DNA from 4 places in the Pseudoalteromonas sp. SD03 genome. Region 2 is predicted to be linked to each of the others. Evidence: predicted binding sites of a transcription regulator. Region 2 holds the regulator's gene; each other region holds the start of a gene.
The links. Region 2 encodes sigma-54, which starts transcription at its own class of promoters, with help from an activator protein. Its sites were predicted from a motif close to GTTGGCACGNNNNTNGNNT; they were not measured.
Positions count from the first base shown of each region.

Region 1: the regulator sigma-54 is predicted to act here: its motif matches at 3,747-3,765, upstream of dps (DNA starvation/stationary phase protection protein Dps).
Region 3: the regulator sigma-54 is predicted to act here: its motif matches at 3,083-3,101, upstream of flgJ (flagellar assembly peptidoglycan hydrolase FlgJ).
Region 4: the regulator sigma-54 is predicted to act here: its motif matches at 3,989-4,007, upstream of fliE (flagellar hook-basal body complex protein FliE).

Region 1 is NZ_CP162514.1:2,823,708-2,831,380, reverse strand. Features, by position in the region: gene ABZP26_RS13225 (VC0807 family protein) at 1-158, shown strand, start outside; gene ABZP26_RS13220 (c-type cytochrome) at 231-674, opposite strand; gene ABZP26_RS13215 (SulP family inorganic anion transporter) at 1,208-2,950, opposite strand; gene dps (DNA starvation/stationary phase protection protein Dps) at 3,136-3,660, opposite strand; gene corA (magnesium/cobalt transporter CorA) at 4,009-4,965, shown strand; gene ABZP26_RS13200 (DUF2237 family protein) at 4,999-5,361, opposite strand; gene ABZP26_RS13195 (HPP family protein) at 5,526-5,945, opposite strand; gene ABZP26_RS13190 (DUF2189 domain-containing protein) at 6,123-6,902, opposite strand; gene ABZP26_RS13185 (MFS transporter) at 7,129-7,673, shown strand, end outside.
Region 2 is NZ_CP162514.1:452,188-459,860, reverse strand. Features, by position in the region: gene kdsC (3-deoxy-manno-octulosonate-8-phosphatase KdsC) at 1-452, shown strand, start outside; gene lptC (LPS export ABC transporter periplasmic protein LptC) at 449-1,003, shown strand; gene lptA (lipopolysaccharide transport periplasmic protein LptA) at 993-1,532, shown strand; gene lptB (LPS export ABC transporter ATP-binding protein) at 1,529-2,254, shown strand; gene ABZP26_RS02175 (RNA polymerase factor sigma-54) at 2,589-4,088, shown strand; gene hpf (ribosome hibernation promoting factor) at 4,115-4,402, shown strand; gene ptsN (PTS IIA-like nitrogen regulatory protein PtsN) at 4,407-4,859, shown strand; gene rapZ (RNase adapter RapZ) at 4,879-5,721, shown strand; gene ABZP26_RS02155 (HPr family phosphocarrier protein) at 5,740-6,012, shown strand; gene mgtE (magnesium transporter) at 6,152-7,510, shown strand; gene ABZP26_RS02145 (YgiQ family radical SAM protein) at 7,588-7,673, opposite strand, start outside.
Region 3 is NZ_CP162514.1:2,574,928-2,582,600, reverse strand. Features, by position in the region: gene ABZP26_RS12105 (flagellar basal body rod protein FlgF) at 1-373, shown strand, start outside; gene flgG (flagellar basal-body rod protein FlgG) at 395-1,183, shown strand; gene flgH (flagellar basal body L-ring protein FlgH) at 1,198-1,881, shown strand; gene ABZP26_RS12090 (flagellar basal body P-ring protein FlgI) at 1,894-2,988, shown strand; gene flgJ (flagellar assembly peptidoglycan hydrolase FlgJ) at 3,139-4,134, shown strand; gene flgK (flagellar hook-associated protein FlgK) at 4,136-6,142, shown strand; gene flgL (flagellar hook-associated protein FlgL) at 6,145-7,404, shown strand.
Region 4 is NZ_CP162514.1:2,546,476-2,554,148, reverse strand. Features, by position in the region: gene ABZP26_RS11970 (sigma-54-dependent Fis family transcriptional regulator) at 1-522, shown strand, start outside; gene ABZP26_RS11965 (DNA-3-methyladenine glycosylase I) at 639-1,226, opposite strand; gene ABZP26_RS11960 (PAS domain-containing sensor histidine kinase) at 1,356-2,468, shown strand; gene ABZP26_RS11955 (sigma-54 dependent transcriptional regulator) at 2,465-3,889, shown strand; gene fliE (flagellar hook-basal body complex protein FliE) at 4,047-4,379, shown strand; gene fliF (flagellar basal-body MS-ring/collar protein FliF) at 4,400-6,115, shown strand; gene fliG (flagellar motor switch protein FliG) at 6,108-7,148, shown strand; gene fliH (flagellar assembly protein FliH) at 7,152-7,673, shown strand, end outside.

The DNA of each region.
Region 1 (7,673 bases), 1.2 Mb from region 2:
TTGAATTTAACGAACAGCTTGGTGAAATGACGCTATTGAGTTATCCGGTAATTGCTATTCCGTCTATGCTCATGCTCATTGGTATTTTTGTTTATGTAATTAAAGTACTAACTAAATTAACCGGTATGAAGTTTGAAGACATGGTTAATGCTGAATAGGGTTATACATAATCTATAATAAAAAGCCGTTGTTTAATAACGGCTTTTTTGTTGATGTTTACTTATAAGTATTTATTTGTAATCTGAGTACTTCGTTCTGTGATAAGGAATAAGTTTATAATTTGGTTGTAAAAAGGTCACTAAATCAGTGAGTTCAGAAACGGTCATGGTGTCGTTAAATACCGTCATTTTAGATGCTCCATCGGGGGTTCTAGCATCAGCTCTGTAAGGCCTTGAAAAGCGGTGAGAAGGGTTAATAACCGATGTAACTAACTCAGCATAAGTGACTATTTTGGTTTTATTACCGCCTAGTCTGATAGAAATATCGTCATGTTTTTTTATACTGTCATCTTCTACGCCTGCAAGTGTATGGCATGCCAAACACTCATACTTTATAAAAACGGCTTTACCTTTTTCAGCATTTCCCTCTGGTAAGCTAAATCCTCTTGGAGAATCAACGCCTCTATCGCAACCTGCAAGTGCAATTAAGCATAAAATTATTAATGTATATTTCATGGTAGCTCCTTTGTCTTTCATTAGGTTTACTTATGGCTAATTAGCTAAAACTAAAAGCGACCGCATTAGCGACTAAACTATGTATTTACTGCGCTGTATGATATTTGCATCTGGCTATTGTTTGTATTTTTAAGGCTTAGTAAGTAGCAAGAAAAGGTAATAAGGCTACGCTTATTATTAAGTGTTGATTTATTAAAATGCTTGAACACTCTATTGTTTTTATAAAGAGTCATTCACAATAAATGACTCATCTAGGGTCTGTTGACCTTTTGAAGCAGTCTGTTTGGTATTTAGGCAAGACAGAGCCTATGTGGTGTGGTTATTCCCCATAAATAGGCGATAACGTAGCATCAATGCCAAACAGGCGCTGCCCGAAGGGTTCTGCCTAGGGACGATTTACTCTTTGTTACTCGGTTTTTACTTAGCCCACTAGGTTACAAACCTCGCGCCGCGATTAAACCGCCCCTAGTTTGAACAAATTTTAATCCACAAAGGTCAACAGACCCTAGTGTAGTTGAGGAAAAATAATAACCCTAATTATTACCTGCATTTATCTCTTCGGAGTTTTGCGATTGAAACATCGTAACCTCGTCGACATGCTGACTGACGCTGTTTTTTTGTAAGGCAATGTATAAGTCTGAATGAATATAAATACCGTCTTTACCTGAGGCGATACCAGCGGTTTTAAACCAAGAAAGTAGCTGGCGTTTTCTTCCCGCTAGCTCTAATCGAATACCTCGTTTTTTAAATATCACATCTAGGTCTGCGAGCATGGCCATAACGCTTAAATCAAGATGAGTGAAGCAGGGCACAGCATCAATAATGACACATTGCGTGTCGTCTTTTTGTCTTGCATATTGCTCTAACAAGCGGCGTTTAAAATAACTGGCATTAAAATAGGTTAAAGGAGAATTAAAACGATATATAAAAACCCCTTGTACTGCTTTGGCTTTATCTGTTTCGTCTAAGCTTCTTACTACGCCTTTTATATCCACACCTAAAATGGTGTCTGATGGGCGCATAACAGTTCGAATAAATTGAAATAACCCTAGTAATACAGCAAGGGTAATTCCTGGTATAACACCAATAAACAGCACAGCAAAAAGTGTGGCTGAGGCTAAGTAAAATGCCTGCTTATCTTTAAATTTTAATTGCCAGACTGCCTTTAAATCAAGCAGGTGAACAGAGGCAATTATTAATACAATCCCGAGTGCAGCACTGGGAATAAACTCAAGCGGCGCCGTTAAAAAAAGAGCGATAACGCCAATAATAGCGGCAGCTATAATCGAAACTAATTGGGTTTTTCCGCCAGAGTCGTCGTTTACGGCTGTGCGTGAGTCGGCACCACTAACGGCAAAGCCTTGTGATAATGCTGACGCTAAATTAGCGATGCCCAAGGCTCTAAATTCTTTATCGGCATCGATGTCGTAGCCATTCTTTGCTGCAAAGCTTCGCGCCGTTAGCATCATGCTGACAAAGCTAACTATGGCTAAGTTGAGTGCCGGTACAACAAGTTCTCGAATAATACCCACGTCAAATACTGGGGTGTTAAACACAGGCAAACCACCGGTTACTGTGCCTATGGTTTTTATTTCAAACTGCTCTAAATTAAACAACCAAACGAATACCGCACCTAGTGCAATGGCAAACATAGAGGCTGGCCATGTAGGTTTTAAGCGCTTTAACACAAAGTAAACGCCGAGGGTAAATAAAGCCATTAATAAGGTGGGAATATGAGTTTGCGATAAATACGTAGGAACGCCACCTAAACGCTCAAGCAAGTAGCGCTCATCAAAGGTAAAGCCAAATACTTTAGAAAACTGACCAACAATAATGGTAATAGCCACACCGTTTAATAACCCCATTAAAATTGGTTTAGATAAAAAGTCGGCTAATACACCTAGCTTAAAGCGGCTGGCAATAAAGCACCAAAAACCGGTCATTGCGGTCATGGTGATCACTAATTGCCAATGTTTAAAGCTATCGCCTGCAGCAAGTGGAGTAACAACTGCTGCAATAACCGCACATGTTGCGGCATCAGGGCCAATAATAAGCTGTTTAGAGGTACCAAAAAGTGCATAAAGCATCATAGGTAATACGCAAGAATACAGGCCAACTGCAGCATTAACGCCTGTAAGTTGCGCATAAGCTATAGCAACAGGTAAAGCAACGGCTGCAACCGATAATGCCGCCCTCACATCATCAGCAAACCATTGACGTTGATAATTAAATAAGGTGTGTAAACCTGGCATAAAGCTATATAGACGCGACAACACTTCAAATTCCCTGCTAATAATTAGGAGTCGATAGTAAGTTCTCTTTAATAATAAGTATAGTAACTAAACGTGTTATATGCGCTAAATAGGGGGATTTCTAGTGTATTAATAAGAGGAATATAGTTTAAAAACAAAAAAGCCCAGCAAGTTACTGGGCTTTGTAAGTAAAATGACTGCTTTAAAAATTAGCTATTCAATTGACCAGTAGATGATTCTATGTGGGCGCGAACAAACCACTGATATTGCTCAAGCTCTGCAAGTTGCGCAATGATCATATCTTCAGATACCGGATCAAGCTCAGCAAGTGATTCTATGGCTTTACGGTGATCACCGTTAACGCCGTTATATACTTTGTCTAATGCGGCTAAGTGTTCAGTTACTAAGCCTTTACCTATGGCGTAATCTTCCCATGTACGACGCTCAACAATCGATTTTGGTGTGCCAACTGGGACGCCGCCTAAAGTGGCAATACGTTCTGCTATGGTGTCGGTCATTTCACGGACGGTTTCTACTTGTGGGTCTAGCATTTCATGTACGCCAATAAAGTTTGGACCTACTACATTCCAATGAATATGTTTTAAAGTTAGCTGTAAATCAATTAGCGCTACCATGCGATTTTCTAGTACAGATATTGCTTTATTTGCTGATTCGTTTTCTACACCGGGAGCGGTAAATTCAGCGACTTTATTTGCATTATTACTGTTACTCATGATTCCTCCTACTATTTCAAAAATAGTGCTCGCTTTACTCTAGTGAGTATTTAAATTGCGATAACGAACACCTCTTGTATTTATAGAAGCAATCGTCATGCCGATAGTGACATAGTTTTAACTAACTGAAAAATAGCAGTTTAATTTTTATTTATAGTACTTGATAAAGCAGTAAGATTAAGTGCATATGAAAAATATGCACTTTTTTGTAAATTCTGCAAAACAGCAGTACTTTAAAGTGTTAGCGAATAGCGTGCCCTTTATAGTGGTTATAATGAAGGTATTATCATTGTTGATTAATGTCCTGTTACATATACTCAACTTAAAGATTCATTAAAGGAGAAGTGTATGTTGAGATTTTTTTCCATCGAGCAAGGAGTGATCAAAGAGTTAGCGCCTTTACCTGATACCCCTGTTGAAGTATCCATAAAGAATGCACATTGGATTGATACTATTAATCCAACACCGCAGGAGCAAAATGCGCTTGCAAAAACGCTCAATATAACTTTTCCAGATTCGGTAGATGTAGAAGAGATTGAAACGTCGTCTAGGTGCTTTATCGATAATGAAGGTTTACATGTGCATGCATTGTTTATGTCACCTAATGAAGGGCGATTTAATACTGTAACGGTAGCTTGTTTGTTGCAAAACAATTGCTTACTTACTATTCGTGATGAGGAATTGGCTGATTTTAGACTACTGCGCTTAAGAGCGCGCAAAGGTCAGGTGGCATGCGATACAGCAAAACAATTATTAATCACTTTATTTGATCAAAAAGTTGAAAACCACGCGGATATGCTCGAAGACATGCATCATCAATTAGAGAAGCTCAGTGCTTATGTACTTGAAGAAGATAACTCAGACTTAGAAGAGGCGGTTGGTCGCATAGCTCGCTTAGAAGATGCTAATGGTAAGGTGCGTTTATGTTTAATGGATACGCGACGCAATATTTCGTTTTTAATACGCCGTATAGGCGCGCAAAATGACGAGCGCGAATCTCTTAGAGAAATTGTACTCGACATAGAAACTTTAATGTCGCACTGTACCTTTTTGTTCGACAAGGTGAACTTTTTGATGGATTCAACACAAGGCTTTATTAATATTGAACAAAATCAAATTATTAAAACCTTTTCTATTGCCTCAGTGGTTTTCTTACCGCCTACAGTAGTGGCTAGTGTTTATGGTATGAATTTTAATATAATGCCTGAGCTACAATGGGAATGGGGTTATCCATTTGCAATTGGCATTATGTTGCTGTCGGGCTTTGCCCCTTATTTATTTTTTAAACATAAAGGGTGGTTATAATACTTTAATATTGCAAGCTGAGCGCTCAAATCATTACCCGGTATATTGATGTGCTTTTAATACTTCAAGGGGAATAATATCTAGCGCTTTTTGGTTTGTTGCTTCAAGTACAACAGGAGGAGCAACATTTGCAGCAATGGCATGATACCAACGAATCGCACATAAGCACCATTTATCGCCAGCTTTTAAGCCTGCAAAATCATATAAAGGATTAGGGCTAATTAAATCGTTACCTTGCGCCTTAGAAAATTGCAAAAATTCGTCGGTCATAATGGCGCACACACTGTGATTACCAAAGTCTGAATCTGGCACATAGCAAAACCCTTCGCGAGTATAGCCGCCATTGCCACAACATAGTTGTAGGCGAGTTCCCAGTACATTTAATTGATTAGCCATATAACAAATTACCTTTTAGTGATAACTGCTGAAAAGAGCTGCTTACCATAACAGGCTGTTAGTGACTTAGCTATATGCGAAGAGGCTTCTGGGTAGGTATTTGTTTATAAAATAGCTGCGCTTTGAGTAAATTCAAAACGCAGGTTTTTTATTGTGCTATTAAGTTAAGATAATAGCGCCGCAGCTAAGCGCACAAAATCAGAAGAGGTTAAAATACCTACCAGCTGACCTTGCTCACTAACCACAGGCATACAGCCATGGCGATTCTCTACAAAAAACTTAACCACATCTGATAATGGCTGGGCTGGAGTAACACTAATAAAGTCACTCACCATAATATCTTCTACTTTTGTGAGTTTTTCTTTGCGTTGTAATGCATTTGCGCCAAAAGTAGCCATGATCCCCATTACTTTGGCAACCATAATTTTTTGCGTAAGCATGCCAACAAATGCGCCATCTTCGTCGATAACGGGAATGTGACGAACATTTTTTTCTTTCATTAAATTATGTGCGTCGTGCAAAGTACTTTTTATATTCACTGAGAATGGGTTAGGTGTCATTAAGTCTGCAACGTTTTGACTCATGTTTATTCCTTTATAAAGCGTGTGGTATATCACATTATATTAGCGCGCTTTTTAAGCTTTGCACCTTATTGAGATCAAGGTTTTTGCAGATTTAATTCACAGGAGGGAAACAGGCATCACTTAATAAAACACCCTAAAGCGTTTTATTAAGTGATAAAAAATGACTATGGGTGAATGTTATTCGTAACCACGTTCTTTTTTAGTTTTAATAACCGCAATGTAACCGTGCCAACTAGCGTAACTAAGTAGTGGCATAATAATAATGAATCCAGCGGCACCCGCAGCAAAGCCCAGTGCCACAAGTACAAATATACAAATAGACCACACCAGCATGGCTGCAAAGTTTTCTTTAACTGCATGTATTGAAGAAACCACGGCAGTCATTATATCAACGCGTCTTTCCATCATAATTTGCGGGGTAAATGCCGAAATTGAAAACACACTAACCAGTAAAATACCGCCAATAATACTGCCTATGGTTAAAAACGCCGAAAGCTCTTCAAATGTTGGGTTTGCATGGCTTGGGTACAATGCATGAACAATTGCAGCTAAGCGCATCCAAATAACCATAATTACCATAAGTAACACGGCAAAACCCCACTCACCTACAGGGTTACGAAACATCGATTTTAATGAATGGCTTAAAGTAGGTTTATGGCCTTTTTCAAGCTCCCAAGCCACATCGTACAAACCAACCGCAAACACAGGACCTATTAAGGCAAATGCAACCGTGGCTGGCAGTATGGCAAGGTGGCTGTCGGTAAGTACAACAGAGTAAACAATCGCTACGGGAATAAGTGTGAAGATTAAACCGTAAATTAAGCTCAGCATGGGCGCGCGCGCCATATCCTTAAACGCTAACGAAAGCCAATGAAAAGCGGCAAATGTATTTACTTTGTTGCACTCTAAACAACGTGCGAATTTGGTGTCTTTTTCTATTGTGTTTGTAGTTGGCATAAAGATGCTCCTTTTTTAGTCACCTTTTAGTTTTAGAACATAGATGTTTTATTTACAACTCATAAACAACTTATACGCAAGATTTAGTTGCATTGTTCATTTGTTAATCATTTTTATTGCGTGTTAGCGATTAGGTATATTTTTGAGCACGTACTTAAAAAAGTGGGTTCGTATTTCTTTTACACAGTGGTAATCTAAACGCTGTAGCTAATTTTAAGAGACCGTAATGAAGGAAAATAAACAACAATATCAAGGAGCTTTACTGAGCAGTAAACGGTTTTTACCTCTGTTTGTGACACAGTTTTTCTCCGCTTTAAATGACAATGTTTACAAGCAATCAATCCTCCTTATTTTAATTTTTCAGGCTGCTACGGTGGCCGATGGTGCTTTTTATTCTAACGTGGCTGCGGGATTATTTATTTTGCCATTCTTTTTATTTTCGGGCATGGCTGGTCAAATTGCAGAAAAGTTGGAAAAATCAAAGTTGATCAGCATCGTAAAGTTTTGCGAAATTCCAATAATGCTGGTGGGCGTGGTATCTATTTTAACCGAGCAGGTTTGGTTAATGTTAGGTACTGTGTTTTTAATGGGTTTACAAAGCACTTTTTTTGGGCCATTAAAATACTCAATTTTACCGCAGCATGTGGCTCCTCATGAATTAACCAAAGCTAATGGGTTAGTTGAATCTGGCACTTTTGTGGCTATTTTATTGGGCACCGTATTTGGCACTTATTATATAACTCAAGCTGCAGGCCCTGTTTATATCAGTAT
Region 2 (7,673 bases):
ATGGCCGTATTTACCTTGGAAACCAAGGTGAAGAACTCAAAGCATTTAACACCAAAGACGGATTTGGTATCAAAGCCCTGATTAACAGCGGTTTTGAAGTCGCCGTGATCACCGGGCGCCATTCTCATATAGTGCAGCAACGTATGAGCAGTTTAACCGTACAACATATATATCAAGGCCAAGAAGACAAACTCATAGCCTATCAAGAATTAAAACAAAAATTAGCGCTTAGCGATGAGCAAATTGCTTATATAGGTGATGATGGCCCAGACATGCCAGTAATGGAGCAAGTCGGTTTTGCGGTAGCCGTAAACGATGCTCATCCACTTATTAAACGTTTATCACATTATGTAACCCAACTGCCCGGCGGTTTTGGTGCGGTAAGAGAGCTGACAGACTTACTTATGCTCGAAAATAACAAGCCACTAACTAGCCAAGGAACGAGTTCATGAATGTAGCGCGCATTATACTGAGCGTTTTATTCATAAGCTGTATGGTTTGGCTCTGGTATCCTTATTTTACTAAGGTTGATATAACTGCAAGCGAAGAAACACAAGTTATTGCTAAGCCTGATTATACCGCTATTGAGCTAAAACAAACGGCTTATAATGAACAAGGTAAAGTGAGCCATAAGGTAACTGCGGTAAAAATGGAGTTGTATCAACAACTCGGTTTTACCTTTTTTGAAAAGCCTATATTCACTTTATACAACGAGCAGCAAACATGGCGTATTAACGCCGATGAAGCCACACTCTACGACGACCGTCAACTGGTGTTAGAGGGTAATGTAACCGCTCAAAATTTAGTAGATAACGCCATGATCGATACGATCACCGCCCAGACCATCAATGTTGATATAAAACTATTAACCATGCAATCACAGCAGCCTGTCGTTATTACAGGACCTAATTTAAAAATCACAGGTAAAGGCCTTGAGGCCGATTTAAAAACCGAGGTGATTAAACTTATTAACCATACGCGAACCCTATATTATGACCAATAACCTATTTAAAATTTTAATTGTTCCCTCACTATTAATTGCTTTTAACAGTAATGGCGCTGAACCTGCTGAAGCCCCCGCTGCAAATCAAATTTCAATTAGTGCAGATAAGCAAGAAGGTCAATTAAAAGAAAACGTAGGCATTTTTGAGAAAAATGTTGAAATTATTCATGGTAATCGCCGTATCACAGCTGACCGTTTAGAAGTGCATAAACGCGATGACCTAGGCGATAACAAACAGTTATTAATTGCCACAGGCAGCCCTGCATATTTTGAAGAAACACAAGCTGATGGCACCATAATGAGCGCCAGTGCTAATGAAGTGCGTTACGATGTGTCGCTGCGTTTTTTAACCTTAATCGGCGATGCAAGCATTGCTCAAGCAGGTCAAAAAATAACAGCTAAAAGTATCACTTACGATATCGAGCAGCAGTTAATTAGCGCAGAAAAAGACGAAAACTCAACAGACCGTGTACACACTATTTTAGTCCCTGTTGAAAATAAAAAAGAAGATGATAAAGGCCAACCATGAGCACATTAAAAGCAGAGCTATTAGCTAAAAGCTACAAAGGTCGTGAAGTTGTAAAAAACGTTGGCCTAGAGGTTGAAGCTGGCAGTATTGTGGGGTTACTTGGCCCTAATGGTGCAGGTAAAACCACCACTTTTTATATGATTGTAGGCCTTGTGCCTAGCGATAAAGGCAAAATATCAATTGATGATAAAGATATTACTTTATTACCGATGCACAGCCGAGCGCGTTTAGGGATTGGTTATTTACCGCAAGAGTCGTCTATTTTTAGAAAGCTGACTGTTTATCAAAACTTAATGGCTATCTTAGAAACACGTAAAGAATTAAATAAACAACAACGCGAAGATACCTTAAATAATTTACTTGATGAATTTAGCATTCAGCATATCCGCGATAGTCAAGGTATGGCTTTATCAGGTGGTGAACGTCGCCGCGTTGAAATTGCTCGCGCGTTAGCAGCAAACCCTAAATTTATCCTTTTAGACGAACCCTTTGCGGGGGTTGATCCTATCTCAGTATTAGATATTAAAAAGATTATAGAGCATCTTAAAAACCGAGGAATTGGCGTACTTATCACAGATCACAACGTACGCGAAACTCTTGATGTTTGTGAAAAAGCCTACATAGTTTCTCATGGGGAGTTAATTGCATCAGGCACTCCAGAATATGTATTAAACGATAAAACAGTACGCGATGTTTATTTAGGCGAGCAGTTCAAGCTCTAATATGTGTGTTATTACACTAAGCATCTGCTAAGATTAATTATACTTAGGTCTGTTGACCTTTCAAGGTTGAATTTGCAGCAGTCTGTTTGGTATTTAGGCAAGGCAGAGCCTATGTGGTGTGGTATTCCCCATAAATAGGCGATAACGCAGCATCAATGCCAAACAGGCGCTGCCCTTCGGGTTCTGCCTAGGGACGATTTACTCTTTGTTGCTCGGTTTTGACTTAGCCCACTAGGTTACAAACCTCGCGCCGCAATTAAACCGCCCCTAGTTTGAACAAATTTTAATCCGTAAAGGTCAACAGACCGTAATTTAAAAGGATTGTTAGAGATACATGAGGCAATCATTACAGCTGCGCATGGGCCAGCAACTTACAATGACTCCACAGTTGCAACAAGCAATTCGCTTATTGCAACTCAGTACATTGGATCTCCAGCAAGAAATTCAAGAAGCGCTCGATAGCAACCCCTTGCTTGAAGTTGAAGAACACGATTACAGCGAAGACACTGCAGGTAAAAACGAACAAAAAGCCGATAACGATGACTTAACGCTAAGTGCCTCAGCTGACGATAAACCTAGCGAGTATGAGCAAGATAGCGGCGAAGCAATGACCAAAGACACCATTAGCGATGATATGGCTATGGATGTTACTTGGGATGAATATATGAGCGCTGCGCCTGCCTCTTCATCGGGCCCAATGCCAGAAGATGAATCTATTTATCAAGGCTCTTCGACTGAAACGCTGCATGAGTATTTAATGTGGCAACTTCAACTGACGCCGTTTAGTCCTACCGATGAAGCGATAGCTATTGCAATTGTAGAAGCTGTGGACGATTCAGGGATTCTAACCCTTAGCTGTGAAGAAATATTAGAAAGCTTTAACCAAGAAAACGACGGCGAAGATGAAGTTGAACTTGACGAAATAGAAGCGGTACTAAAGCGTATTCAACTATTTGATCCAGTGGGAATAGCCGCGCGTAGTTTACAAGAGTGCTTGTGTATTCAGCTAAATCAATTTGATAAAGACACACCTTTTTTAAACGAAACAAAAATGATCTTAACCGATCATATTGATTTACTTGCTGCACGTGACTATCGCACGTTAATGAAAAAAACAAAGCTTAAAGAAGATGAGCTAAAAGAAATCATGACGTTGATTCATACGCTCAGCCCAAAACCGGCAGACACTATTGTCAGAGAAGAGTCTGAATACGTTATTCCTGATGTGTCGGTTAAAAAAGTTAAAGGTCGTTGGGTAGTTGAATTAAACCCAGATAGCATGCCTAAGATCAGAGTAAATAGCCAATATGCAGCTATGTCGCGTACGGTTAAATCAAGTGGTGATAGCCAATTTATTCGCTCGCACTTACAAGAGGCTAAATGGTTTATAAAAAGCTTAGAAAGTAGAAATGACACGCTACTTAAAGTAACCAACTGTATTGTGCAGCAGCAACAGGCCTTTTTTGAACACGGTCCTGAGGCTATGAAGCCTATGGTGCTTAACGATGTGGCTGAAATGGTGGAAATGCATGAGTCGACTATATCGCGTGTTACTACGCAAAAATACATGCATACACCACGTGGCATTTTTGAGCTTAAATATTTCTTTTCAAGCCATGTAAGTACTGAAAATGGTGGCGAATGTTCATCAACAGCAATACGTGCATTAATTAAAAAATTAATCGCTGCAGAAAACTCAGCTAAACCATTGAGTGATAGTAAAATTGCAGATATATTGGCAGAGCAAGGAATTAAAGTAGCGAGGAGAACCATTGCAAAATATCGCGAATCTCTAGCTATTCCCCCGTCTAATCAACGTAAAAGTTTGATTTAAGGCGTACAACAAAGAGGAAAATGTTTATGCAACTGAATTTAACTGGTCGCCATGTAGATATTACCGACTCGCTTAGAGACTACGTAAATAGTAAATTTTCGAAGTTACAGAGGCACACTGATCACATAACGAATGTGCACGTTATTCTCGATGTAGAAAAACTAAACCAAAAAGCTGAAGCAACCGTTCATGTTAGTGGCGCTGAGATTTTTGCCTCTACTGAGCATCAAGATATGTATGCCGCTATAGACTCGCTCATTGACAAGCTAGATCGTCAAGTAATTAAACACAAAGAGAAACTTGCTCGACACTAACACTATGAAACTAAGCTCACTTATCTGTCAGGACTGCAGTAAAGCTGCGGTCCTTTTTAATAGTAAAAAAAGAATTTTAGAATTTATCAGTGAATTGGCTCACAATAAGCTGCCCTATTTAACACAACAAGATATTCTTAATGCATTAACTGCAAGAGAAAAGCTTGGAAGTACAGGCATTGGCCGAGGCATTGCTATTCCACATGGTCGCATGAGTGGTGCTCAAGAGCCCCTTGCTTTGATTTTAGTGAGCGAAACAGCTATTAATTTTGATGCGATTGATAACCGACCGGTTGACATTTTTGTCGCGTTAATTGTTCCCGATGGCGATAATCAGCAGCATTTGAAGACGCTAGCCACGATTGCTGATAAGCTCAATGATAAAGAATTTTGTAAACAGTTACGCGCCGCCAAATCGGATAGCGAACTATATCAGGTTATCGTCAGTCAATCGTAGTAACAAAGAAAGGTGATAAATGGAATTAATAATTATAAGCGGTCGTTCAGGGTCAGGTAAATCTGTGGCGTTACGCGTTGTGGAAGACTTAGGTTATTATTGTGTAGACAATATTCCTCTTAATTTATTACCATCATTAGTGCGCAGTGTTTCCGACAGTTATAATAAAATTGCCGTGAGTGTTGATGTACGTAACCTACCTAAAGAGCAACAGCAGTTTAATGAAATCATTGAATATTTACCTGGTTTTACTAAACCAACGGTATTTTATTTAGACAGTGACGATCAAACATTAATAAAACGTTTTTCAGAAACGCGACGTCTCCACCCTTTATCTATTGATTCTTTGCCGCTTGATTTAGCCATAAAAAAAGAAAAACAACTGCTTGATGTATTGATTAATCGTGCTGATTATATGATTGATACCACAGATTTAAGTGTGCATCAGCTTGCTGAGTCTATTCGTGAAAAAATACTCGGAAAAAAAGATAAACAACTGATCATTACCTTTGAGTCATTTGGTTTTAAACACGGCATCCCTAAAGAAGCAGATTACGTATTCGATGCCCGCTTTTTACCAAACCCGCATTGGGAGCCTGAACTTAAGCCACTTACAGGGCTGGACCAACCAGTAAAAGACTACCTAGCAAGTCACAGTATAGTGCAAAAATTTACATGGCAAATTCAAACATTTGTGCAAACATGGTTGCCGCATTTAGAACGAAATAACCGCAGCTACTTAACCATTGCAATTGGCTGTACTGGTGGGCAACACCGCTCTGTTTATTTAGCGCAAACCATTGGTGAAAGCTTTGCAATGAGCCATCCTAATGTAAAAATTCGCCACCGAGAACAAGAATAAAGCTTGCGAGAAGATGTCATGCGCTTAGAAAATACATTTTTAATAAAAAACAAATTAGGATTACACGCTAGAGCGGCGACAGTATTAGCTCAGCTTTCTGTGCAATTTGATGCCACAATCACTTTATTTCAAGATGACAAACAGGCCGCTGGCGATAGCGTGCTGGCACTTATGTTGCTCGAAAGTAGCCAAGGCAAAGAAGTTAAGGTGGTATGCGAAGGCCCCGACGCTGAGCCTGCACTTAGCGCAATAGGTGAACTAATTGACCAACGATTTAATGAGCAAGAATAAAAAAGTTCATTATTAACTCATCATCCTAAGCTTAGGTTAATAGTGGTTGAGGTAGTTTGCTCACATAAAGTAAGATAAACTAAAATTGAATAGCATTTATACCCTTCCAGCATGTAATACAATTTAATTAAGGACGCCAATGCCTGAAGCTTTAGAACAAGATATTCCACTACAACAACTAAAACAGGTGACTAAGTCACTAAATAGTGGTCAATTTGTTCAAGTTAGACGCATGCTGGCAAAAACGGCGCCTTGTGATACCGCACTTCTTTTAGAATCATCCCCGCATAAAATTCGCCGTATGCTCTGGCAGCTTGTTGATCCTGATGTACAAGGTGATGTGCTTGAAGAGCTGTCTGAAGATGTACGTTTGGGTATTATTGCGCAAATGGCACCCGAGCACATTGCTGCCGCAACCGAAGACATGGGCCATGATGACTTAGGGGAAGTACTACGTAGCCTACCTGACACCGTTTATAAAGATGTTGTTAGCGCTATGGATATTCAAGATAGAGAACGTGCAACGCAGGCTTTATCGTATCAAGAGCGCTCTGCTGGCGCATTGATGAATATAGATACCGTTACTATTCGCCCCGATGTGACTCTAGATGTGGTACTGCGTTATATTCGCTTACGCGGCGAATTACCTGAGGGTACAGATGACTTATATGTGGTTGATGAAAATAACTGCTTTTTAGGCGCCCTATCGCTGAGTACTTTATTAACTAATCCCCCTGAAAAAATTGTTCATGAGTTAATGGATGAAGACTGTGAGTCTATTCCTATTTCAATGGATGAGAGCGAAGTTGCACAATTGTTTGAGCGTCATAACTGGATATCGGCACCGGTTGTTGATGACAACGCACACTTGCTTGGGCGGATCACCATTGATGATATCGTTGATGTTATTCGTGAAGACGCTGAGCACAGTTTACTGGGTTTAGCGGGTTTAGATGATGAAGAAGATACCTTTGCACCTGTGTTGAAAAGCTCTAAAAAGCGCTCAATTTGGCTGGGTGTAAACTTACTAACTGCATTGCTGGCTGCAATTGTGGCGAGCTTTTTTGAAAACACCTTAGCTATATTACCAATTCTTGCTGTGCTCAATGGTATTGTCCCGTCAATGGGTGGGGTTGCAGGCAGCCAAACCTTAACTTTGGTTATTCGCGGTATCGCGGTGGGCCATATCAACCAAACTAACCAACGTTTTTTATTATTAAAAGAACTCGCTATCGGCGCGATTAACGGTATGGTTTGGTCTATCCTAATTGCCGGTGTCGTTGCGCTTTGGCAATGGGATTTCAAACTCGGTGGTGTTTTAGCGTTTGCTATGTTTATGAATTTAGTTGCAGCAGGTATTGCGGGTGCTAGTATCCCACTATTGCTTAAAAAAATGAAAATAGATCCAGCACTTGCAGGCAGTGTGGTACTAACCACGGTAACTGATATTGTTGGTATATTTGCCTTCTTAGGTACTGCGACTTGGTTATTGATTTAATCTTTTTATAAACAAAAACACCGCATCAATACGCGGTGTTTTTGTTTAAGCCGATAGTTACTTTACATAAGTTAAGGCTACTTAGCGCGTTGGCGATTACCACCTACCTTAGGTTTAGTGTTGGCTTTTTTAAACTGGCTAAAGCCAGTATGACGAGTCAGCG
Region 3 (7,673 bases), 1.4 Mb from region 2:
AGGTGGGCCAGTCATATTACCTGTACCGATTGAAAAAATTGAATTTAGCAAAGATGGCACTATTCAAGTTCGCCCTCAAGGTGCACCGGCTAACTTTTTAGAAGAAGTTGATCGGCTAAAAGTAGTTGATGCAAACAACGCTACACTCGAGAAGGGTAACGATGGCTTATTTAGAGCTAAACCAGGCCAAATAGTTGAAACATCAGCCAATGTACAAGTATTAGGCGGCACATTAGAAAAATCGAATGTAAATCCTGTGCATGAAATGGTCGATATGATCAGTCATCAACGCCAATTTGAATTACAAGTAAAACTGATGAAAACAGCTGAAGAGATTGACGAACGTCAAGAACAGCTGATGCGCATCGTTTAACTATAACGTGAGGATATTATTATGAATCCAGCATTATGGATAAGTAAAACAGGGCTTGACGCTCAACAAACAGATATATCGGTTATATCAAATAACTTAGCGAATGCCAGTACAGTGGGTTACAAAAAAAGCCGCGCTATTTTTGAAGACTTACTCTACCAAAATATTAATCAACCAGGCGGTCGCTCATCGCAAGACACCGAAATGCCGTCAGGCTTAATGTTGGGCGCGGGTACGAAAGTGGTCGCTAATCAGAAAAACTTTTCCCAAGGTAACATGCTCACCACTGAAAATTCATTAGATTGGATGATTTCTGGTCCTGGATTTTTTGAGGTTTTACAGCCTGATGGCAATATTGCCTATTCGCGTAACGGTCAGTTTACCACCGACGGTGAGGGGCGAGTTGTAACTTCGGGTGCCGGTTACGTTGTTCAGCCTGAAATGAATGTGCCTGATGATGCACAGTCAATCACCGTATCTCAAGATGGTGAAGTGTCAGTTCGCATTAAAGGTCAAGCCGAAAACGTGGTTATTGGTCAAATTACTATTAGTGATTTTATCAATCCGTCGGGCCTTGAGCCTATAGGGCAAAACCTTTATACCGAAACTGCAGTAAGTGGTGCACCTGTTCAAGGTAACCCGGGGGTTGAGGGCTTAGGTACAATTATTCAAGGTTCACTTGAAACATCAAATGTAAATGTGACCGAAGAGTTGGTTAATTTGATTGAAACTCAGCGAGTTTACGAAATGAACTCAAAGGTAATTTCAGCGGTTGATGAAATGATGAGCTACATCAATCAACAATTATAGTCTTGGGGGATTGTATGCGTAATATCATGTTATTTGCAGTAGGGACTTTACTGTTAAGCGGTTGTGTATCTACACAAAATAATGAAGTAGTGCAGGACGATCCCTACTATGCACCTATGTATCCTGAGCCTAATATGGAGCCAGTGGTAGCAACTGGCTCTTTATTCAGTACTCAGTTATCGAATGACTTATATGCCGATAAGAAAGCACTTAGAACAGGCGATATCATTACTGTTAAATTGCAAGAGTCAACCCAAGCCACAAAAGCGGCTAAAACAGAAACAGATAAACAAACAGATGCTAGCCTCGATCCTGTTATTGGTTTAGGTGGTTTACCGGTTAATATTGGTGGCGATAGTATTCAATTTGGGGTTGGTAGTGATGCGTCGTTTAAAGGTGACTCAAAATCAAATCAATCAAACAGCCTAGTTGGCGATATTTCGGTTAACGTGATGCGAGTATTACCAAATGGTAATTTAGTGATTCGCGGTGAAAAATGGCTAACGCTAAATACCGGTGAAGAATTTATTCGCTTAGAGGGGTTAGTGCGTCCACAAGATGTTAATGCTGATAATACTGTTGAGTCTAATCGTATTGCGAATGCGCGTATTCAGTATTCAGGTAAGGGTCAAACTCAAGAGGCACAAAGCCCGGGTTGGTTAACGCGTTTCTTTAGTAGCTCATTGTTTCCCTTTTAGAGGACATTCAACATGAATGGTTTTAAAGTTTTTTGTTTTATGGTGCTACTAGGCTGGCAATTTACTGCCAGTGCTGAGCGAATTAAAGATGTGTCTATGGTCGAAGGGGTGCGCTCAAACCAATTAGTGGGCTATGGATTGGTTGTTGGTTTACCGGGTACCGGTGAGCAAAGCCGTTTTACCGAACAAAGTTTTAAAGGCATGCTCAATAGTTTTGGTATTACGTTACCTTCTAGTTTAAAGCCAAAAATTAAAAATGTTGCAGCGGTTGCTGTTCATGCTGAACTCCCTCCATTTAGAAAGCCAGGGCAAACCATAGATATTACTGTGTCATCGATTGGCAGTGCAGGCAGCCTGCGCGGTGGTACATTATTACAAACATTCCTAAAAGGGGTTGATGGTAATGTTTACGCCATCGCTCAAGGCAGTTTAATTGTAGGTGGCTTAGGCGCTGAAGGCCTTGATGGTAGTCGCGTTGTGATTAATACGCCAACGGTAGGACGCGTACCAAATGGTGCCACGGTTGAACGTGCTGTTAAAAGCCCATTTATGCAAAACGACTATATTACCTTTAATTTAAACCGCCCTGATTTTACTACTGCTAAACGTTTAGAGAAAACCATAAATGATTTAATCGGCCCAAATAGCGCTCAAGCACTCGATGCAGCTTCTATTCGCGTTATTGCACCTCGTGATGCCTCGCAACGTGTATCGTATTTATCAACTCTTGAAAACTTAGAGTTTAAGCCTGCGGATACTTCGGCAAAAATAATTGTTAACTCACGTACCGGCACTATAGTTATTGGAAAAAATGTAAAATTACAACCTGCGGCAATTACACATGGTGGCCTTACTGTGACCATTGCTGAGCAACAAAATGTGGCGCAGCCAAATCCTCTAGCTGAGGGGGAAACAGTGGTTACCCAACAAAGTATTATTGACGTTAATCAAGATGATTCACGTGCTTTTGTATTTGACCCAGGTGTAAGCCTTGATGATTTAGTTCGTGCTATTAATGAAGTTGGCGCTGCCCCTGGCGATTTAATGGCGATTCTTGAAGCACTTAAAGAAGCCGGTGCAATTAACGGTCAGCTTGTTGTAATTTAGTTTTATAAGATTCTAGACCCTAAGCCCTAGGGTCTTTAACCCTTAACCTTTCATCCTTAACCTTTCATCCTTAACCTTTCATCGCTACTCTTCTTTTGGCTCAATTATTGCATTTAACTAGGTATTATTAATTATTGTGTCAAAAAGCTGATGGAAACAAATCATCTAGATAAGCAAAACTTTTTTGATTTAGGCAACTTAGACTCTTTGCGTCGAGATGCTTTAAACAGCGGTGATGCATCAACCGATGCATCTAAAGCGGCGTTAAAAAAAGCGGCGGCACAATTTGAAGCTATCTTCACCCAAATGCTACTGAAAAGTATGCGTAAAGCCAATGAGGCTTTTGAAGACAAAGAAAGCCCATTTAATGCAAGTGGCGTGAAGTTTTTTGAAGAAATGCACGACCAACAGATGGCTACAGAGCTTTCATCAAATGGCTCTTTAGGTCTTGCAGATTTAATTGTGCAGCAACTATCGCCAGATGGAAAAAACTTTATGCCAGGCTCTGTTCTTCGTACAACGTCAGATTTCTTTAGTGACCAACGTGCGGGTAGCACCTTACCTCATCAAGAAAACCAAAAGGTCACTGAAAAAGTGCCGCTCGTTGATTCAACTGAAAAAAGCGAACAAAACATAGCGTCTGGCACATTTGAAAATGCTGAGGAATTTGTAAGCACCGTATGGGAACACGCAAAAACAGCGGCTAAGAAAATTGGTTTAAATCCGGCGGTTATGGTTGCGCAAGCAGCATTAGAGACTGGTTGGGGTAAACATATTATCAGTAAAGGTGATGGCAATAGCTCAAATAATTTATTCAATATAAAGTCAGATAAAAGTTGGCAGGGCGAAAAAGCCAGTAAGGTCACTTTAGAGTTTGAGCAAGGCGCTGCAGTTAAAAAGCAAGCAAGCTTTAGAGCGTATGACTCAATAAAAGATAGCGTGAATGATTTTGTGGATTTTTTAACACAGAACCCTCGCTATCAAGATGCATTAAACAATACAGCAAAGCCGCACAAATTTTTAGACTCTTTACAGCAAGCCGGTTATGCAACCGACCCTAACTATGCAGACAAAATAAAAAGAGTGCTTAACAGTAACGAGTTAAAGAATATCGCCACAAGCGTTATCCGCCAAGGAGTAGAGTAACATGTCGTTTAATTTATTAAATATTGCTAATTCAGGAATAAGAGCAAACTCTGAGTTATTGCAAACGACAAGTAAAAACATCGCAAACGTTAATACTGAAGGGTATGTACGAGAGCGCACTGAATTTACTACCATGATTGATAATCAGGTGGGCCGCGGTCAAACGTACCGGTTATTAAATGAGTTTGCACAAAAGCAATTAAACCGAGATACCTCAAATAAAAGCTTTTTTGATCAATTTGTTAGCGAGGCGAGTCGGGTTGATCAAATTTTTTCAGAAAAATCAAACAGCTTATCAACTAGTATCAACTCGATGTTTAACAACGTGCAAGAAGCACTTAACCAACCTTCATCTACGGTTGCTCGTTCATTGGTGATGAGTGATGCGCAAAATCTGATTGATCAAATGGACCGGCTTGCAGGTATTGTTTCAGAGCAAAAAGCAGTGGTTAATGAGCAATTAGAAATATTTTCTGAAGAGGCGAATACGTTAATCGAAAGTATTAGTTCGTTAAATCAAGAAATTGCGGGTGTTCATGGCACTAAAAACGAAGCAGATGCTAGCTCAGCTTACAACGAGCGTGATAAAGCAATACGTGATTTATCAAAACTAATTGATATAGAAACACTCGATGGCCCTAATGGTGAAAAACAAGTATTTATGGGCACAGGTGAAGCGGTTGTTATGCAAAATGGTTCATTTAACTTGTTTTCGATTAGTGGCGATCCCGATGCCAATTTTAAAGAGTTACGCTTAGATGTAAATGGTGGCCAAGCAGTTCCACTAGAAATAGATCCCACTAAACTCAAAGGTAAAATTGGTGGCTTATTGGCATTTAGAGACGATATTTTGGTGCCTGCACAAAATCAAATAGGTCAGATGGGCATTGCGCTTGCTGATTCGTTTAATCAGCAAAACCGTTTAGGAATGGATGCAAACGGTGAGCTTGGAGGCGATATTTTTGATATCCCAACGGTCAGTGCTTTTGTTTATCAAGCAAATACCGGAACAGCTAATATGTCAGCAACCGTTGAAGCTGGTAAAGGCAGTGAACTACCAGCGAGTGATTTTGTGATCACCTATACGGGGAACCCTAACGAAGTAAGTATTCAGCCAATAGATAATAAAGGCGAGCCTTTAGGCAGTGCATCGTTAGCTGTTATTCCACCGAGTGGCATTATTGACTCTGCGGCAATCACCAGCGGGGAGTCGTTTGGTTTAGAGCTAAACGTAACCGGAGCCGGTAATGCCGGTGATCAATTTCAGATAAAACTTAATAGTGGCGCGGCTGGCAATATATCGCTGACAACAGGTCGAGGAGAAGACATTGCATTGGCCTCTCCAATTAGAACAGCAGACGGGCTTGATAATACAGGCACTGGGACTATTTCACCGGGTGATGTGAGCGATGTAACTACCGGCAGTTTTACAAACCCTTTAGGCTTAGCAAATGGTCCTATTAACATTGTTAAAACTGCTAATGCTAACGAATATCAACTTACTGATGGTAATGGTACAACCACGTTTACGGTTACACCGCCTGCTAACAATATTTTGGCGCAAGCGGGGCCTCCTTATGATGGCTATGGTTTTGACTTTAATATTGAAGGGGTACCGGCTACAGGTGATACCTTTAATTTAGAATTTAATGAAGGCGGTTTTGATGATAACCGTAATGGTCAAAAACTCGCTGACTTACAAAATAGCGATTTAGTACGTCAAAATGTGGTAGCAAGTGCCTCAGCCGATAATCATAAAACCTTGAACCAGGCCTATGCTGGATTAGTAACCGATGTTGGTGTAGTAACCAGTCAAGCAAAAACCAACGGGGCGGCATTTGATGCTTTAGCACAGCAATCAGAAGCCTGGTATGAATCGTTATCCGGCGTAAATTTAGATGAAGAGGCAGCTAATTTGCTGCGTTTTCAGCAATCTTATGCTGCATCGGCTCAAGTACTGTCTGCAGCACGTTCTATTTTTGACACTTTACTGAGTGCGGCGAGGTAATTATGCGTTTATCAAATAATTTAATGTATCAAAATAACATTAATAAAATACTTGAGAATCAACAAAATGTAGCTGGTGCGCAGGAGCGCGTTACGACAGGTCAAAAATATTTGAGTACCTCAGAAAACCCTGCTGCTATTTCGCAGGGTATGTTGTACACCAATAAAATAGAAACTAATGAGCAGCTGACGAAGAATATTAACCAGCTAAAAGGGCGTTTAGAAACCGAAGAAAGTTTATTACAAGGTATGAACGACACTATTTTAGAAGCGCAAATGTTAACTATACGAGCGGGCAATGGTTCGTTAGATAAAGGTGATTTGGCTTCGGTTGCCAGTGAACTAAAAGAATTGCAAAAATCGCTGCTTAACTTAATGAATAGTCAATCTGAAGGGGGGAAATACCTTTTCTCTGGCTATCAAGACGATATTCAAACTTATACATTTAATAGCACTAATGGCAAATACGAATACCAAGGCGATCAAGGCCAGCACGAAGTAACCATTGCAAAAGGCGTTGAGATCAAATCAAGCGATAATGGCTTTAATGTATTTGAACGAGTTGATGCACGTCTTGATGTGGTATCGAATGGTGGAGCGCCATCAGGCGGTATTACCGCTGGAACTGTTTATGTTCAAAATCAAGGTGAGTTTGATCGTTTTCATAAAGATAATTATAACTCAGACCCAGATCCGCTTATTTCTCCAACGATCAATACCTATAACGTTAATGTGATCCCTGGTGCGACCCCTTCATCGCCTGATCAGTATGAGATATTACGTGATGGTAATCCTCTTGTACCACCTGTGACTGGTGAAGTAACTGATGAGCCGATTGAATTTGCCGGTATGGAAATTCAACTTGAAGGTGTAGCACCGGGGCAGCTTGATTTTACCCTTGAGAAACCAAGCAAAGAAAATGTATTGAATACACTAGAAGATTTGATCATTAGCCTAAATGACGAACAACTTGATGAAGCGCAAATTAACCAAGCATTATCGGATGGTTTAATTCAGCTTAAAAATGCTAGTGAACAGATTGTATTTACACAAGCTGGTTTAGGTGGACGGATGAATGTGGTTGAGCGTGTGACCGATTCAAACAGTGCACTGGATATTAATAATCAAGAAAATAGATCCAGCCTGATTGAGATTGATGCCGCTGAAGCCATCAGCGATCTTACTAAACATGAGTCTGGTTTACAGGCTTCACAAGCGACTTTTGGTCGCTTGGCTAAACTTTCATTATTCGATTATTTATAAATACTATCCAAGGCAGGTTATTACTTTACGAGAAAAGTAGGTAATAACTTGCCTTAACGAAGCGGCAAAAAACTGTCACCCCCTTTTTATCTTCTGTCAAAAAATCGCTAACTTCTAATTTAAAGCCGCAATAAGTGTTATTTAGTTGTTTTAAAACATAAGGTTAATCTTTTTTTACTAGTTGGCACAACTAATGCATTTAGCTAGTTATAGAAAGTGTGGTTTTTGCTTAAATATTTTGAACCACATTCTGATTGAAACTAGGAGAT
Region 4 (7,673 bases), 1.4 Mb from region 2:
GACATACCATTACTACTTAAAGAGCTTATGCGCCGTGTAAATGAACAAAGCGGTACTACGGCTAAGTTTACAGAGCGTGCTATTGATAGTTTAAAAGAACATTCTTGGCCGGGTAATATTCGTGAGCTCGCTAACTTAGTTGAGCGTATGGTTATTATGTTCCCAGACAAGGTGGTGGATGTTCCTGACTTACCTAATAAATACCGCTACATTGAAGTTGAAGCCTATGAGCCACAGTACCCAGAAGAACTGATGGAGCGTGATGCATTTAATGATATTTTTAGCGGCGGATTTAGTGAAGATGAAATAGATCTAGAAGATGACTTTGCTCAGGCCGCACCTGGTTTATTGCCCGATGAAGGTATTGAGCTTAAAGAGTACTTAGCTGAGCTTGAAATTAACTTAATCACACAGGCATTAGAGCGCTTTGATTACGTTGTCGCCCGTGCTGCCGAGGTGCTTGGCGTAAGGCGAACCACTCTGGTCGAAAAAATGAAAAAATATAACCTATCGAGAGATTGAGAGCTAAGGGCAGGTTTCAGGTATTAGGTTAGAAAAACTAAACACCGCGTTTAATGCAAACTCGGCGCTATACTTGTCAGCGGGTTAACCCCGCGTCTCGTAACCCGTAACCCCACCTAGCCTAGCTTTTTAACTTCTTCTTTTCTAAAGCAATTATTACTATGATCGTTAACCATTCCACACGCCTGCATGTAGGCATACACTGTGGTTGGGCCTAAAAACTTAAAACCGCGCTTTTTTAAATCTTTTGCAAATAACGTTGATGCTTCAGTAACTGCAGGGTAATCCGCAAGCGTCTCTAAATCGTTTACCTGAGGTTTATTGCCAACAAACCGCCACTGGTAATCACTAAAGCTGCCAAACTCTTTTTGAATAGCAATGAAGCACTTTGCATTATTAATTGTTGCGGCTATTTTTAAGCGGTTGCGAACAATTCCCTCATTTTGCATTAATGTTTCTAGGTCCTGCTCAGTAAAGGCCGCTACTTTATTTACATCAAAGTTTGCAAAGGCGTTTTTATAATTAGCGCGCTTTTTTAATATGGTGTACCAACTTAACCCTGCTTGTGCCGATTCTAACGTTAAAAACTCAAAAAGTAGGTGATCGTCATACACAGGTACGCCCCATTCATGGTCATGGTAATCCACGTAGTCGGGTTTTGAAGTATCTAACCATGGACAGCGACACTGAGCTTCTTCTTTCATGCTTATTCCTTAGCGCGTCATTTTTACGGCACGTATTTTAACTATTTAAATTGTTGATATTATTATGAAATAATTTTGGTACATATTGTGCATTAGCTACAGTATCTACATTATTTTAGAGAGTTGATTATGGCCCTTGCAAGTGTGCTAAAACCCCAGTTTATTTCTGCTAATCAGTATAACCCATGTTTACTGCAAGAGGAGTATGTTGGTGAGTTGAGTGATTTGCGTCAACAAGCAAGTTGGCTCTCTCATCTGGTTGATACCATGCCTGCGGGCGTTATTGTACTTGATGGTAAAGGAATGATCGCTAAGGCAAACCAAATAGCTATCGATATGCTCGGCGAGCCATTAGAAGGAGAGAAGTGGTTTAGCGTTATTCAGCGCTCATTTCGTCCTCATCAAGATGATGGTCATGAAGTGTCGTTAAAAGATGGACGCTTAATAAAGCTCGATATTACTGCACTCGCGCCTGAGCCTGGGCAACTTATACTAATGACCGATTTAACCGAAACCCGACGCTTACAAAAGCGAGTCGCGCATATGCAGCGTTTAAGTGCCTTAGGTAAAATGGTTGCGTCTTTAGCTCATCAAGTACGCACACCGTTATCAGCGGCTATGTTGTATGCCGCAAATTTAGGCTCAAAACGCTTACCCGAAGCGTCTCGCGGCAGTTTTCATACTAAATTAATGTCACGTTTAAAAGATTTAGAAACCCAAGTAAACGACATGCTGTTATTTGCTAAAAGTGGTGATCAGCAAGTTGTTGAGCAAGTGTCGATGCAACAGCTACTAAGTGAAGTTAAAGCCGGTGCCGATGCTATGGTAGCGCTCAATGATAGCGAATTAAATGTGAGCTTACCTGAACCCGATATTGAAATTATGGGTAACAAAACAGCATTGGCAAGCGCAATTCAAAACCTAATTCATAATAGTATTCAAGTCATTGGCAGTGGTGCACAAGTACATCTTAGTGCTTTGCGTGATATACAAGACTCTGATTATGTTCGCATTAGTGTTAGTGATAATGGCCCTGGGCTTGATTTAGCACAAACTGAAAAAATATTTGAACCCTTTTATACCACTAAAAGCCAAGGTACTGGTTTAGGACTTGCCGTTGTAAGTTCAGTGGCCAGTGCACATCAGGGACGTGTTGAAGCAAACAACAACCCACAAGGGGGAGCAATTTTTAGTATGTTGCTACCTATTAGTGTCACATCTAAATTAGGGGAGTCACAATGAGTAACACTATTTTAGTTGTAGAAGATGACGCCGGACTTCGTGAAGCATTAATTGATACGCTTGAAATGTCAGGTATAGCCTGTATGGCCGCCAATAGTGCCGAGCAAGCCATGGTGCTACTAAAAAAAGAAGCATTTTCATTGGTGGTCAGTGATGTACAAATGGGCGCAATGAGCGGCTTGGATTTATTACGTAGTATTAAATTAAATTACCCTGATTTACCCGTACTAATGATGACGGCCTACGCCACTATTGATGATGCTGTAGAGGCTATGCGTTTAGGCGCGATTGATTATATGGCCAAGCCATTTGCACCAGAAGTGCTATTGAATATGGTGAGTCGTTACTTACCAGAAAAAGAAAAAGAAACAGACGGGCCCATTGTCGCCGACCCTAGTAGTATTCAATTACTCGAACTTGCTAATAAAGTTGCTCGTTCAGATGCCAGTGTGATGGTGCTTGGGCCAAGTGGCTCTGGTAAAGAAGTACTGGCGCGTTATATTCATGACAAATCAAAACGCTGTAATGAACCGTTTGTAGCGATTAATTGCGCTGCTATTCCAGAAAATATGCTCGAAGCCACTTTATTTGGTTATGAAAAAGGTGCGTTTACCGGTGCGATACAGGCTTGTCCTGGTAAGTTTGAACAAGCGCAGGGGGGTACTATTTTACTTGATGAAATCACCGAAATGGATTTAGGCCTGCAAGCCAAGCTGTTACGTGTACTACAAGAGCGTGAAGTTGAGCGTTTAGGTGGTCGTAAAACCATTGCACTGGATGTACGTGTGCTTGCCACAAGTAACCGAGAGTTAAAAGAAGCGGTTGCTGAAAACCAGTTCCGCGAAGATTTATACTATCGACTCAATGTTTTCCCACTGCTATGGCGACCACTGTGTGAGCGCCCAGGGGACATTATTGTGTTGGCTAAACATTTGATTGAACGTCACTTAAGTAAAAGCAAAGAGCCAATGGCGTATTTAGATAGCAGTGCAGAGCAAAAACTGCTTAGCCATAGCTGGCCCGGTAACGTACGCGAACTAGATAACGTTATCCAGCGAGCATTAATTTTACGCAGTGGAAATAGTATTGATGAGCATGCTATTTTTATCGAAAATCTAGCCCCAACGCATTTTGTGGCAGAAACTAAAGCTGACATTGAGCCTGTAAAAAGTAGTCTCAGTAACGCTTATTATGATGAAAAAGCAGCGCCTGCAGATGAGCAAAAAAATGATTTGTTAGCCGTCGATACTGGTAGTTACAAAGATGAGCTTAAAGATAAAGAACATCGTATTATTTTAGAAACCTTGGCACGCTGCCAAGGAAAACGTAAAGAGGTCGCCGAAACCTTAGGTATTAGCCCGCGTACTTTACGCTACAAATTAGCACAAATGCGTGATTTAGGTATTTCCCTCCCAGCATAACCCCCATAAGCCCTAAGTTCAATCACTTGAATTTAGGGCTGTCAAAACTCTGACTGCTTAATTATTTTACTTAAAGCGTTGTTTTAATTGGTTTTAATTTTTGGCATGTTTTGTGCTTTATTCTCTTTAAGAGTTTACTGCATTATCAGAGACAATTATGAAAATTCAAAACAGTGCTTTATTTCAAGAAATGCAATCAATGGCTGCGGAGGCCACACGTAGTAATCAAGTTAATAACTTGCCAACGCAAGTGCAATCAACCTCTACAGCACAGTTTGGTGACATGTTGAGTAATGCCCTTAATACAGTGCATGAACTTCAGCAAGACACAGGGCAAAAAGTAAAAGCGGTAGAGAATGGCGACAGAAGCGTATCACTTGCCGAGGCTATGATTGCTTCGCAAAAGTCTTCTGTGGCATTTGAAGCTACGGTACAGGTTCGTAATAAGCTTGTTGAGTCTTATAAAGAAATTATGAACATGCCTGTTTAACTAGGTAGTGGAGAATTATTGTGGCGCAATCTAATCAATCTACAGATCTGGCACTTGCTGATGGCATGATGGAGCAAAGTGAAAACGAAGATCAACAAGAGCAAAAATCAGGCTATTTCAGTGCCCTTGGCGGTGTTGATGTTTTACGTCAAATTACCCTGATTGTTGCATTAGCTATTTGTTTAGCCATTGCTATTTTCGTTATTATTTGGGCTCGTCAGCCAGATATGCGCCCTTTAGGTAAAATGCAAACTGAAGAGTTAATAGAAACACTCGACTTTTTAGATGCACAAAAAATTGACTACCAACTTGATGGCAATGTGGTCTCGGTGGATGAAACTGAATATCAAAATATCAAGTTATTGATGACCCGTGAAGGTTTAGATCAAGGGCCTACATCAGGTAGCGACATTATTATGCAAGACATGGGGTTTGGGGTAAGCCAACGTTTAGAGCGTGAGCGCCTTAAACATGGTCGTGAGCAACAACTTGCCCGTACTATAGAAGAGCTAAATAATGTTACTCGCGCCAAAGTATTGTTAGCGATTCCCAAAGAAAATGTGTTTGCCCGTAGAGAGAAAAAACCCTCTGCAACTGTTGTACTTACTCTTAAACGCGGTCGCTCTCTAGATGGCGAAGAAGTTGACTCGGTTGTTGATATGATAGCTTCAGCGGTACAAGGGCTTGAGCCTTCGCGCGTTACTGTGACCGATCAAAATGGTCGTTTATTAAATTCAGGCTCGCAAACCTCTTTAGCTGCACGCTCGCGTAAAGAATACGATATAGAACGTAAACGTGAGCAAGAATACCTAGAAAAAATCGACAGTATTTTGATTCCCGTGGTTGGATTAGGTAATTACACCGCACAAGTAGATTTAAGTATGGACTTTAGTGCGGTAGAAGAAACACAAAAACGTTACAACCCAGATTTACCTGCGGTAAGAAGTGAAACGACCTTTGAAGAAAATAATATTGGTGGCCTAGCGGTTGGTATTCCAGGCGCGCTTACTAATCAGCCACCAGTTAACTCAACTATTCCTGAAGATGCGATGGCGGGCGGTGCAGGCACTGCAACCTCACCGAGTAGAACTCACAAAGAAGCCACTCGTAACTATGAACTCGATACCACTATTTCACATAAGCGTCAGCAAACTGGAGTGATCCGCAGAATAAGCGTCTCTGTTGCGGTTGATTACCTGCCTACGGTGGGTGAAAATGGTGAAACAACTATGACGCCACGCTCGGTTGAAGCCCTGTCAAATATTCGTCGCTTGTTACAAGGTGGCGTAGGCTTTGATATGCAACGTGGCGATGCACTTGAAGTAGTGACCGTACCATTTGTTCGTGAAGACTCAGCGCTTGATTTTGAGTTGCCTTTATGGGAACAAGATTGGTTTATGAAAATGATGCGCTTAGTATTAGGTGCACTGGTTATTATTGTACTGATTTTAGCTGTCGTTAAACCTATGCTTAAGCGCTTAATTTACCCAGATAATACACTTGAAGAATACGATGAAGATTCTCTTAGTTCAGGTGTTGATCTTGGTGACAGCACATTAGATATGCTAAATAATGACTTTGATTCTGCTTCTGTTGGCTTCTCAAGCGATGGTACACTACGCTTACCAGACCTACACGGCGACGAAGACTTACTCAAAGCGGTTCGTGCCCTTGTAGCCAATGAACCAGAACTATCATCACAAGTAGTGAAAGCGTGGTTAACAGAAGATGACTGATCAAGAACAAAAACAACTACCTCAAGCGTTTGATGTTGATAAACTTGATGGTGTAGATAAAGCCGCAATATTATTGCTGAGCTTAACTGAAGAAGATGCAGCGCAAATCCTCAAGCACTTAGAGCCAAAACAAGTGCAAAAGGTCGGTATGGCTATGGCGGCAATCGATGATTTGTCGCAAGCTAAAATTAGCGCGGTTCATAATTTGTTTATTGAACAAATTCAAAGCTTTAGTACGATTGGTTTTCAATCTGAAGACTTCATCAAAAAAGCACTTACAGCCGCATTAGGTGAAGATAAAGCCGCCAGCTTGATAGACCAAATAGTGATGGGCTCAGGCGCTAAAGGCCTTGATTCATTAAAATGGATGGATTCTAAACAGGTGGCTAACATTATTCGTAATGAGCATCCGCAAATTCAAACAATTGTTCTCTCTTACCTAGAGCCTGAACAGTCGGCTGAAATTTTAGCGCAATTTCCTGAAAAAGTGCGCCTCGATTTAACCATGCGTATTGCTAATTTAGAAGAAGTACAACCGGCAGCATTGCAAGAATTGAATGAAATTATGGAAAAACAATTTGCCGGTCAAGCGGGTGCACAAGCTGCGAAAATGGGTGGCTTAAAAGCTGCGGCAGATATCATGAACTACCTCGATACCAATGTTGAAGGGCAGTTAATGGATTCAATCCGTGAGCATGACGAAGAAATGTCGCAACAAATTCAAGACTTAATGTTTGTCTTCGAAAACTTAATGGATGTAGACGACAGAGGCATTCAAGCAATCCTGCGTGAAGTGCCGCAAGATGTATTAATGAAAGCCATTAAAGGGACCGACGATGCCCTTAAAGAGAAAATTTTGGGTAACATGTCAAAACGTGCTGCTGAAATGCTCGCTGATGATTTAGAGGCTATGGCTCCTGTGCGCATTAGTGAAGTAGAAGCGGCGCAAAAAGAAATTTTATCAACAGCACGTCGCCTTTCTGATTCAGGTGAAATTATGCTTGGTGGTGGCGGTGGTGAGGAGTTCTTATAACCTATGAGTCACTCTAAAGGTCGCCCGTTACATGCAGATGAAGCTGATGAGTTATTAAAAAATTGGCCAATTCCTGATGTTGCTCCCGATGAGCGAAGCTTTCGCAATCGCTCTACGGCTTATGGCACACCCTTAGCCGAGCTATACCGTAAAGAAATAGCAAAAGAGCAAGTAGAAGAACCGGAAGAACCAGAGCTGCCTTCATTAACTATGGTAGAGCTGGAGCGTATTCGCCAAGATGCCTACGAAGAAGGCCTTAAACAAGGGCACGAACAAGGCTATATAGATGGCTTTGACAAAGGCGTAACCGAGGGTAAAGAGGCGGGTTACAAAGAAGGTGTAGAGCTGGGTAAAACACAAGGCCAAGAAGACGTTAAACCCTTAATTGATGAGCAGTTGACCAGCCTGCGTGGCTTACTAGATAGTTTAAGCGACCCGCTTAAAAAAGTGGACGAGCAAGCAGAAAAACAGCTGGTACAGCTAGCCACTATGCTCAGTGAAGCGATTATTTATCAAGAAGTAAAA